2 linked regions of the Vulgatibacter sp. genome follow. The protein of the gene in region 1 binds, or shares a complex with, the protein of each later gene. Links are inferred from orthologs where the notes say so. Each region holds a gene or a part of one and is shown on either strand. Other genes may lie near its edges.

What was found. The genes of interacting proteins can lie anywhere in the genome.
Region 2: the proteins of tsaE (region 1) and tsaD are in contact, whole or in part, in a crystal structure (PDB 6N9A), measured with the Thermotoga maritima proteins. The link is inferred for Vulgatibacter sp. from one-to-one orthologs. Residues at the interface, in WP_004082108.1 of Thermotoga maritima: Leu37, Gly38, Lys46, Lys57, Val59, Lys60, Ser61, Thr63, Phe64, Thr65, Leu66, Met67, Val69, Pro71, Tyr82, Arg83, Leu84, Asp86, Asp88, Phe89, Asp93, Ile128, Asp130, Glu131, Arg134; in WP_004082750.1 of Thermotoga maritima: Cys10, Asp11, Arg49, His50, Leu82, Gly84, Gly135, Gly136, Glu154, Thr155, Leu156, Asp157, Asp158, Ser159, Glu162, Asp165, Lys166, Arg169, Leu170, Tyr175, Lys213, Thr214, Leu217, Tyr218, Gln221, Arg222, Asn324.

What each region holds. Positions count from the first base shown.
Region 1 is NZ_JAWLCN010000014.1:43,280-50,907, forward strand. Bases 1,902-4,901 are described here. They hold tsaE (tRNA (adenosine(37)-N6)-threonylcarbamoyltransferase complex ATPase subunit type 1 TsaE), read right to left. Parts: upstream 3,645-4,901; coding sequence 3,159-3,644; downstream 1,902-3,158. Other genes in these bases: ACESMR_RS22020 (LysR substrate-binding domain-containing protein), read left to right, coding at 1,902-2,171; ACESMR_RS22025 (class II glutamine amidotransferase), read left to right, coding at 2,287-3,162; ACESMR_RS22035 (NAD(P)H-hydrate dehydratase), read right to left, coding at 3,623-4,901. Also shown: hutI (imidazolonepropionase), read left to right, coding at 1-503; ACESMR_RS22015 (hypothetical protein), read right to left, coding at 508-1,110; more of ACESMR_RS22020, read left to right, coding at 1,239-1,901; more of ACESMR_RS22035, read right to left, coding at 4,902-5,155; ACESMR_RS22040 (pyridoxine 5'-phosphate synthase), read right to left, coding at 5,161-5,895; ACESMR_RS22045 (alpha/beta fold hydrolase), read right to left, coding at 5,940-6,989; ACESMR_RS22050 (DUF488 family protein), read left to right, coding at 7,105-7,628. UniProt on the Escherichia coli protein: Required for the formation of a threonylcarbamoyl group on adenosine at position 37 (t(6)A37) in tRNAs that read codons beginning with adenine.
Region 2 is NZ_JAWLCN010000001.1:212,694-215,711, forward strand. Bases 88-3,018 are described here. They hold tsaD (tRNA (adenosine(37)-N6)-threonylcarbamoyltransferase complex transferase subunit TsaD), read left to right. Parts: upstream 88-1,017; coding sequence 1,018-2,019; downstream 2,020-3,018. Other genes in these bases: ACESMR_RS01015 (response regulator), read left to right, coding at 88-974; rsmA (16S rRNA (adenine(1518)-N(6)/adenine(1519)-N(6))-dimethyltransferase RsmA), read left to right, coding at 2,020-2,865; ACESMR_RS01030 (SDR family oxidoreductase), read left to right, coding at 2,909-3,018. Also shown: more of ACESMR_RS01015, read left to right, coding at 1-87.

The DNA.
Region 1 (7,628 bases):
GTGGCGGCGCGGAGCTGGCGGCGGAGCTCGGCGCCGCCACCGCCGACCACCTCGAGGAGATCACGCCGGCGGGGATCGAGGCGATGGCCGCCGCAGGTGTGACGGCGACGCTCCTGCCGGTCTCCACCCTCTACCTCAAATGCCCGCGCTACGCGCCGGGGCGCGCCCTGGCCGACGCCGGCGTGCGCCTCGCGCTGGGGAGCAATTGCAACCCGGGCAGCGCGATGAGCGAGAGCTACTCGCTCGCGCTCTCCCTCGCCTGCCTCGGCAACGGGCTCTCCGCCGCGGAGGCGTTCTACGCCGCCACCGCCGGCGGCGCCGCTGCGCTCGGGCTCGAGGATCGGGGGCAGATCGCGCCGGGACGCCGCGCGGATCTCGTGGTCCACGGCGCGAGCTCGGTGGAGCACCTCGCCTGGCACATGGCCGCCTCGCATGCGCGGGTGGTGGTGATCGGCGGCAGGGTCGTGCACCGCGCCGACCACCTGCCGGCGCGCTGCGGCTGATCGGTCAGAGCGCCCCGGCGATCCAGAAGGAGCCGAGGGCCATCGAGCCCACCGAGGCCAGCGCCGGCAGCCTGCCGCGGAGAAGGGCGCCCAGGCTGCCGCGGCGTGCGGCCATCGCCGCCATCGCGGCGGTGAGCCCCGCCATGGCGAGGGTGCTGCCGAGCGAGAAGCCACCGAGGAAGACGAGGCGCACCAGATCCGACTCGGCCACCGCAGCGGGGAGCAGCATGAGCAGCGCCGCGGCGCCGGTGCAGCCGTGGATGAGGCCGACGGTGCAGATGCTCCTGCCGGTGATCGCGCCCTCGCAGCCACGGTGCGCGCGGTGGCGGCGCACCAGGCCCCAGATCCCCATGCCGATCAGCGCCAGCCCCGCGATCCCTTCCGCCCACGAATCGACGCCGTGGAGGTCTGCGGCGGAGACCGCGAGGAAGAGGATCACCGCTGCAGCGGCGGTCCCCAGCGCGTGGCCGAGGCCCCAGAGCAGCCCGATCCGCCAGGCGCCCCGCTTCCGCCCCACCGAGAGCGGCGCGAGGCTGAGCACGTGATCCGGACCGGCGATGGCGTGCAGCGCCCCCGAGCTGATACCGGCGATGGCTGCGAGACCCATGGCTTCCATTCCTTCCCGGACCGTCTCGAAAGACGGTCCACCTCCCTCTCTCACAACCGAGACCTTGCGTCCGTCCTGCCCTTCCGTCGATGACATCATTCGAATGACTTCGATAGGATGCAGCTATCATGCGTTTCGCTCCCCTGCCGGTCACCCTTCGCCAGCTCCAATACGTGGTCGCCGTTGCGGAGGAGGCCTCGTTCCGCGGCGCTGCAGCGCGCTGCGCCGTCTCCCAGCCCTCCTTGAGCGCGCAGATCGCGGAGGCGGAAGGGGCGCTCGGCGTGCGCCTCTTCGAACGCGACCGCCGCGGGGTCCTCCTCACCGCTGCCGGGCAGGAGCTCGTGGCCCGGGCCCGCCGGATCCTGATCGAGACCGGGGATCTCGCCGAAGCCGCCCGGCGCTTCGTCGATCCACTGGCGGGCACCCTGCGGATCGGCGTCATCCCCACCCTCGCGCCCTACCTGCTGCCGCTGGCGGCGCCGGCGCTGCGCAGGGCCTTCCCCCGGCTCACCGTGATCTGGATCGAGGAGAAGACCCCGACGCTGGTGGAGGGCCTGGCGAAGGGCTCCCTCGACGGCGCCCTGCTCGCGCTGGAGGCCGATCTCGGCGACCTCGACTACGAGGCGGTGGGCGCCGACCCCTTCGTGCTCGCCACCGCCCCGGGCCATCCCCTGGCGAAGGGGCGCGGCAGGCTCCGCACCGAGTCGCTCGCAGGCGAGCGGATCCTCCTCCTCGACGACGGGCACTGCCTGCGGGAGCAGGCCCTTGCCATCTGCTCCCGGGCGACCGTGGACGAGTCGGACGTCCGCGCCACCAGCCTCGCCACCCTCGTGCAGATGGTCGGCGCCGGCCTCGGCGTCACGCTCCTGCCGGCGATCGCGGTGGAGGCCGAGGCGAAACACGGGGGGCTCTGCGTGCGCCCCTTCGCGCCCCCGGTCCCGCACCGGACCCTGGCGATGGCCTGGCGCAGGCGCTCCCCCCTCGGCGCCGCGCTCCGCTCCCTCGCCGGCGAGATCCGCGGCGTCCTTCCCGCGGGCCCGCGGCGTCCGCCCGCCGGATGATTGACACACCAGGTGAACGCACGCCTGCCTGCCTCCCCCACGGGCGCACAGACTCACGCGGGTCCCCCTGCTCTTCGCGGGAGAGATCGGCGGTGTTACCGTGTTGGGCAGAAAGATGTGCCGCTTATTCGGATTTCGATCGCAAGGCCCTTCCGCCGTCCATCGCTCCCTGGTGCGCGAGAACAACGCGCTGCAGGTCCAGAGCCGTGAACACCCCGACGGCTGGGGGATCGGCTGGTGGGGCGACGACGGAGCCGCCCCGCAGCTGGTCCGCGGCGCCGGCGCCGCCTACGCCGAGGAGGCCTTCACCCGCCACGCGGAGATGGTGAGCTCCCACGCGGTGCTCGCCCACATCCGCAAGGCGAGCGTCGGCCCCGTCACCCTCGACAACGCCCATCCCTTCCGCTGGGGCCCGTGGCTCTTCGCCCACAACGGGACGGTGACCGACTTCGCCCGCCACCAGGCGCGGATCGAGCAGGAGATCGACGCCGCCTTCGCCCACGTGGTGATCGGCGACACGGACAGCGCGCGCTGCTTCGGCATCTTCCTCAGCAGGCTGGCGCGGCTCACCCCCGATCCGACGAGCGACGTGCCCCTCGCCACCGCGGCCCGCGCCCTGGCGGAGACGGTGCGAACGGTGAGCGCCATCACCGACCCCGACGCGGCGGTGCCCTCGGCCACCACCTTCCTCGTGGGCAACGGCAGCTTGATGCTCGCGATCCGGCGGGGCCGCACCCTCTGGTATTCCACGCACAAGACCCGCTGCCCCGAGCGCGGCACCTGCGCGCGCTTCGGCCCCACCTGCGAGGCGCCGCCTGCTGCGCCCGGCACCGAGGTCAACCACATGCTGATCGCCTCGGAGCGGGTCTCCCTCGAGGACGCCTGGATCGAGGTGCCGGTGGACGGCATCGTGGGCGTGGACGCACAGATGCGCCTCCATCGCTTCCAACTCGGCAATTGGCGGAAGCGCAGCGACTCGTCTGCCGCCTAAGCCGCGGTGAGCGCCGCCACCAGCGCTGCGCCCCGCGCCCCGTAGCCGGTGAGATCCATCTCGCGGGTGCGCAGCCCCGCGTGGCGCAGATCGATCCGCAGCCATTCGCGCGGCGCGGCGTCGGGCACGTTGTCGATCCACTCGACCAGCATCGCCGATCCCGCGCCGACCAGATCGAGGAAGCCGGTGGCGTAGAGCTCGTCGTAGTCGGCGATCCGGTAGAGATCGGCGTGGTGGAGCGGGATCCGCCCGCCCGTGTAGGGATGGACGATGGCGAAGGTCGGCGAAGCGATCTGCTCGCTCGGCACGCCCGCCCCCTCGGCGATCGACCGCACCAGCAGCGTCTTGCCTGCGCCGAGGTCGCCCTGGAGCCCGACGAAATCGCCGGGCCGGAGCAGGGACGCGAGCTTCGCGCCGAAGGCCCGCGTCTGCTGCGGGCTGGAGAAGCGCAAGCTCGCCTTCACCGTTTCCACGTGGCCCACACCTCTGCGATGCCGTCGAGGATGTCGCCGGCGACGAGGCCCATCTCGCCCCGCGCCGCTGCGCGCCTGTCGCCAGCGAGGCCGTGCACGTAGACACCGGCCCGCGCCGCAGCGAAGGCTGCGAGCCCCTGCGCGAGCAGCGCCGCCACCAGTCCCCCGAGCACGTCACCGCTGCCGCCGGTCGCCATCCCCGCGTTGCCCGTGGGGCAGATCGCCACCGCGCCGTCCGGATCGGCGATCACCGTGCGCGCGCCCTTGAGCACCACGGTGCAGCGGTGCCCCCTGGCGAAACGCTGCGCCACGCCGATCCGATCGGCCTGCACCGCCGCCGTCGGGATCCCGGCGAGGCGCGCCATCTCGCCGGGATGCGGGGTGATCACCACCTCGGTGTTCGCATCGAGGAAGCAGTCGGTCGCTTTGGCCACCGCGTTGAGCGCGTCGGCGTCGAGGACCACCGGGCAGGCGGCCTCGGCGAGGAGCCGCGCCACCAGGGCGCCGGTCTCCTCGCCACGGGGAATCCCCGGGCCCGCGAGGATCGCGGCCTTGCCCTGCGCCGCCTCGAGGAGCGCGTCGACGTCGGTGAGGCCGAGCGGGCCGTCGCCCGGGAGCGCGATCCCCATCGCCTCCATCGCGTGGCCGAGGACCTGCGGGATCACCTCGGGGCGCGAGGCGACGCTGACCAGCCCGGCGCCGCCGACGAGTGCCCCCCGCACGGCGAGAGCGGCGGCGCCGCTCTTGCCGGACGATCCCGCGATCACCAGGCAGTGGCCGTAGTTGCCCTTGTGCGAATCGGCGCTGCGCCGAGGCACGAGCCCCTGCACGAAGGCCTTGTCGAGGAGCCGAACCGGCGGCCCGATCCCCAGCAGCGCATCCGGCGGGATGGAGATGTCGGCGACCCGCACCTCGCCGGAGAGATCGGCGCCGGGCTGGAGGACGTGGCCGCGCTTCAGCGTCCCGAAGGTCACGGTGCAGTCCGCCTGCACCACGGCGCCGGGCGGCACGCCGGTGTCGGCGGAGAGGCCGCTGGGCAGATCCACCGCCACCACCCGGGCGCCGCGGCTGCGGGCGTGGTTCACCGCGTCGATCGCCGCGGCGAAATCCCCTTCCGGCTCGCGGCGCAGGCCCGTGCCGAAGATCGCGTCGACGACCACGTCGCCAGGGCCGACGTCGTCGAGCGCCTGCTCGGAGAAATCCTCCGTCGTGCCGCCGAGCCGCTCCCAGATCCCGGCGTTGGTGGCTGCGTCGCCCCGCAGTCGCTCCTGCTCCACGAGCGAGACGATCCGCACGGACGCCGCCGCCACCTGGAGAAGCCGCGCCGCGGCGTAGCCGTCGCCGGCGTTGTTGCCGGCGCCTGCCACCACCACCACCCTGCCGCGCGGCGCGAGCCACTCGCGCACCGCGTCGGCAACGGCGCGGGCCGCGTGCTCCATCAAGAGCAAGCCCGGGATGCCGAACGTCTCGATCGCCGCCGCGTCGACCTCGCGGGCCTCTGCTGCGTCCAGCACGCGCATCGTCTTCACCTGCGCGCGAAGCGGATCAGCTCGACCATGTCGCGCACCGCGCGCTCCATGCCGACGAGCACCGCCCGCGCCACGATGGCGTGCCCGATGTTCAGCTCCTCCATCTCGGGGATCGCAGCGACGGGGATGACGTTCTCGTAGTTGAGACCGTGTCCCGCTGCGACCACGAGCCCCGCGGTCTTCGCGTGGGTGCAGGCCTGCTGCAGCCGGGCGAATGCCTCGGCCCGCTCGGGGTGGGGCAGGTCGCAGTAGCGGCCGGTGTGGAACTCGACGCGGTCGGCGCCGACCGCGTTCGTGGCGTCGACCTGCGCGCGATCGGGATCGATGAACATCGAGACCTCGATCCCAGCAGCGCGGAGCCGCTCCACCGCCTTCGCGAGGTGGGCGCGGGCGCCGGCCACGTCGAGACCGCCCTCGGTCGTGAGCTCCTCGCGCTTCTCCGGAACGAGGGTGACGAGATCGGGCTTCAACTCCAGCGCGATCCCCACCATCTCCTCGGTGGCGCCCATCTCGAGGTTGAGGAGGGTGCGGCAGGTCTCCTTGAGCACCCGCACGTCGCGATCCTGGATGTGCCGCCGATCCTCGCGCAGGTGCACGGTGATCTGGTCGGCGCCGCCGAGCTCGGAGAAGGTCGCGGCAGCGACGGGATCGGGGTAGGTCGCGCGCCGCGCCTGGCGGATCGTCGCCACGTGGTCGACGTTCACGCCGAGCCGGCAAGGTGCCAAAGCCATCGATGTGTCCCCTCCCACGGGGCAGCGGGGCCCCGCAGGCGATTTCAGTGGAGGTTCTCGCCGCCGGGCCCGCGCTTCCTGCTCTTGCGCGGCCGGGCTGCGCGGCTCGCCTTCTCGAGGCGCTGCTCCGCCTCACGGGTCGCCTCCGCCAGCTCGGAGGCAGAGAGATGGAGCGAGGCGAGCTGCCGGTTCAGGTCCCCGCCCCGGCCCTCCTCGCGACGTGCGGGCCGCGGTCCGCGGCGGGCGAAGAAGTCGACGAGGAGGCTCGCAGTCTCGGCGGGCCTCTCCTCCGGCGGGCAGTGGCCGCAGAAGTCGAGGGTGTGGAGCTCGGCGTCGGGGAGCGCCCCGTAGAGCTCCTGGCCGAGGGCCACCGGGCAGACCGGATCCTGCTTGCCCCAGACGAGGAGCGCCGGCGCCTGCAAGGTGCGGATCGCCCGGGCGAGGTCGTCGGTATTGCCGATGTGCTGGAGCATCGCGAACATCGCGCGCTGGTAGCCGGCGTCGGCGGAGGCGGCGTAGGTCTCCACCAGCTCCTCGGTCACCGCGGCGGGATCGCAGAAGATCCGCTTGAGGTAGATGCGGGCGAAGAAGCGCCGCGGCGCCACCGGACTCAGGGCGGTGACGCTGGAGGCGAGGGTTCCCACCAGCGGCGTCATCGGCGCGGCGGCCTGGAGGAGCCAGGGCTGGCTCGCGATCCCCTGCCCGTCGATCACCGCCACGAGGTCGGTGCGCTCGGGGCGGGTGGCGGCGATCTCGAGGGCGATGGCGCCGCCCATCGAGTGGCCCACCACCGCGCGGGCGCGGCGCACGCCGAGGTTGTCCATGAAGCCGCAGACCAGCGCCGCGAGCGCCTTGCGCGAATAGTCCCCGGGGGGCCTGGCGGAGAGGCCACAGCCCTTCAGGTCCAGCGCGAGGACGCGGTAGCCCGCCTCGGCGAGCTGGGGCGCCACCCGGCGCCAGGCAGCGGCCGAGGCGCCCAGTCCATGGACGAGCACCACGGGATCTCCCGCACCCCACGCCTCGTAGTGGATGCGGATGCCCCCCACGGCGGTGAAGCCGTCCTCCCGCACGATTCGACCTTCATGCTCGGGCATCACGTCCGTCGACTCCGTTCGAGCAGAATCCCAGCGTGTTTATACGGTCTCCCAGCGCGCCCGGGCAAACCTTTCCCCGGGGTCGGGCAGGCGGCCGGATGGTAGGGTGCCGGCCATGCGCCTCTTCAGCATCGGTCACTCGACGCGCACCCTGCCCCTCTTTTTCGAGCTCCTCCGGGCCCACGGCATCCGCGGGGTCATCGACGTCCGGGCGATCCCCGCCAGCGGCAGGCAGCCCTGGTTCAACCGGCAGCCCTTCGCGGCGGCGATGCGGGCGGAGGGCTTCGCCTACGAGTGGATGGGCGACAGCCTCGGCGGCGGGCGGGCGGAGGCCGACCTGCCGGAGGTCGCGGGGCTCAAGGAGCCGGCGATGCGGGGCTACGCCGCGTGGATGGCGACCCCCGCCTTCGCCGCCGGGATCGAGCGGCTGATCGAGCTGGGGGGCAGGCTGCCGACCGCCTTCATGTGTGCCGAGGCGGCGCCTGCAGGCTGCCACCGGCTGCTGCTCTGCGACGCGCTCGTGCTCCGGGGGGTGGAGGTGGTCCACGCGATCGATCCCCGGACCGCCCTGCCCCACCAGCGCCACCCCAACCTGCTGCCCCGGGGCCTGGTGCCGACCTACCCGCCGCTGCAGGCGAG
Region 2 (3,018 bases), on another replicon or contig:
GGCGGGACCCGCGCTCCGGCTTCTCCGGGAACCTCGCCGATCTCGGCCTCGTCGATCTGGTGCAGACCTGCGAGATCGGCCGCAAGACCGGCATGCTTCGCTGCGTCGACAAGCGTGGCCGCCGCGGCGCGGTCTATTTCCGCGACGGCAAGGTGATCGACGCGGAGATGGCGGGGCTGCGGGGCGAGCACGCCTTCTACCGGCTGCTGGAGTGGAGCGAGGGGAGCTTCGAGATCGAGTTCGGCCCGGTGGAGCGGGCCGACGCCATCGCGATGTCGGCGCAGGGTCTGCTCATGGAGGGCATGCGCCGGGCGGACGAGTGGAGCCGGCTCCTCGAGACGGCGCCGCCCCTCGACGCCGTCCTCTCGGTGGACCCCGAGCGCCTCGCCTCCATCGGCACCGGGGTGATCCCGGAGGCAGCGGCGCCGCTGCTGCCGCTCCTCGACGGCAAGCGCACGCTGCAGGCGGCGCTGGAGGAGGGGGCCCGCGACGATCTCGCCGCCCTCGGCGCGGTGATCGAGCTGGTGGGCAAGGGTGTCCTCGTCGCGGCGGCGCAGGCGGACGGCCCCGCGCCGCAGGAGCAGGCCTGGTTCGTGCCGCCCGTCTCCTCGAGCGTCGAGGCCCGGCCCGCGGTGGAGGAGCCGCGGCCTGAGGCTTCGGCGGAGCCGAGCGGTGTCTTCGATTTTCCCGCGCCTGCCCCCGGGCCGCGGTGGGGTGCCTCGGCTGCGGCGCCGGCGGCGGTTGCTCCGGCGGCAGTGGCCGCTGCGCAGGCCGCGCCGGTGGAAGCGCCTGCGCCGGTGGCGCCGGTGCCCATCCCCGCCGTGCCGAAGGTGGCGCCGCTGCCGCCACCGCCGCAGCTGCGCCTGGTGGAATTCGAGCAAGCCGTCGCCTCCCGGAGCAAGCTGCGCTGGGTGGTGCCCCTGCTCCTCCTCGTGGCCCTGGTCGGCCTCCTCGCCCTCGTGCGCCTCGACTGACCTCGGGCTGGGACAGCGGCGCCCGCGTGTTATAAGGCGCGCCATGCTGGTCCTCGGGATCGAGACATCTTGTGACGAAACCGCCGCCGCGGTGGTCCGCGACGGGCGGGAGATCCTCTCCGACGTGGTCTCCACGCAGATCGAGATCCACCGCCGCTGGGGCGGGGTGGTGCCGGAGCTCGCCTCCCGCAACCACGTGCTCCAGGTGATGCCGGTGGTCGACGAGGCGCTGGAGAAGTCGGGCGTCACCCTCGACGAGATCGACGGCATCGCCGTGACCAGCGGCCCCGGCCTCATCGGCGCGCTCCTCGTCGGTGTGCAGGTGGGCAAGTCGATTGCGCTGGCGAAGAAGAAGCCGATCGTCGGCGTGAACCACCTCGAGGGCCACCTCCTCGCCGTGCGCCTCGGCGCCGACGCGCCGGCGCCGCCCTTCCTCGGCCTCGTCGTCTCCGGTGGCCACACCAGCCTCTACGCGGTCCGTGACTACGGCGATTACCGGCTCCTCGGCGCCACCCTGGACGACGCAGCGGGCGAGGCCTTCGACAAGGTGGGCAAGCTGCTGGGCCTGCCCTATCCGGCGGGGATCGTCATCGATCAGCTCGCGCAGACGGGCGATCCGAAGGCAATCAAATTTCCCCGGGGCCTCACCAAGCGCGCGACCCTCGACTTCTCCTTCTCGGGCCTCAAGACCGCGGCGATGTACCACCTGCAGAAGCACGGGATCCCCGAGGGGCAGGCGCTGGCCGATTTCTGCGCCAGCGTGCAGGAGGCGATCGCCGACGTGCTCACCCGCAAGGCGGTGAAGGCGGCGAAGGAGGCGGGGTTGCCCCGGCTCGTGCTTTGCGGCGGCGTCGCCGCCAACAGCAGGCTGCGCGCGCTTGCGGTGGAGCGCGGCGCCGAGGCGGGGATCGACGTGCACGTGCCCGAGAAGCGGCTCTGCACCGACAACGGCGCGATGATCGCGGTGGCGGGCTACGAGACCTTTCGCCGCGGCGGCGGGCCTTCCGGCCTCGACCTGAACGCCAATCCCGCCTGGAGGCTGTAGATGGCAGAGAGCCCTTCCGCGATCCTGCGCCGCCACGGCCTCCGGCCGAAGAAGGCGTGGGGCCAGAATTTCCTCGGCGACGACTACCACCTCTCCTCGATCGCCGACGCCGCGTCGGTGGGGAAGGGCGCCGCGGTGGTCGAGCTCGGCGCGGGCCTCGGCCACCTCACCCGCCACCTCGCCGCTGCAGGGGCCCACGTGATCGCGGTGGAGCGCGACCGCGACCTGGTCCCGATCGTGCGCAGCGAGATGGAGGGGCTCGACGTGGAGGTGCGCGAGGCCAACGCCGCCACCGTCGATCTCTGCGCGATGGCGCAGGAGCAGGGGTGCAAGCTCACGGTGGTGGGCAACCTGCCCTACCACCTCTCCACCGAGATCCTCTTCCACGTCGAGGCGCAGCGCGCCTGCATCGACAGAGCGGTCTTCCTCCTGCAGAAGGAGGTGACCGAGCGGATCGCCGCCGCGCCCGGCGGCAAGAGCTACGGGATCCTCTCCGTGCTCCTGCAGCTCCACGCCGACGTCGACGTGCCCCACCACGTGCCTGCCGGCGCCTTCACCCCGCCGCCCGACGTGGAGAGCGCGGTGGTGCGCCTCGTCTTCCGCGAGGCGCCCCGCGCCGATCCCGGCGACGAGACGCTCTTCCGCAAGGTGGTGAAGGCGGCCTTCGCCCAGCGCCGCAAGACCCTGGGCAACGCCCTCAAATCCGCCAGGCTGGTGGAGCCCGAGGCGCTCGCCGCCGCCTTCGCGAGCACGGGGATCGATCCGGGCCGCAGGGCCGAGACCCTCTCGGTGGAGGAATTCGCCGCCCTCACCCGCACCCTGGCAGCCGGGCGGGCGCAGGCCTGACGCCCGCCTGCCGATCGCCCCGGGAGCCGCCACCTTTGCAGGGATGGAGACGCTCCGCGGCAGGGTGGTGGTGATCGCAGGCGCCTCGAGCGGGATCGGGCGGGCGACCGCTCGCCTGCTCGGCGCCGCAGGGGCCCGGGTGGTGCTGGCAGC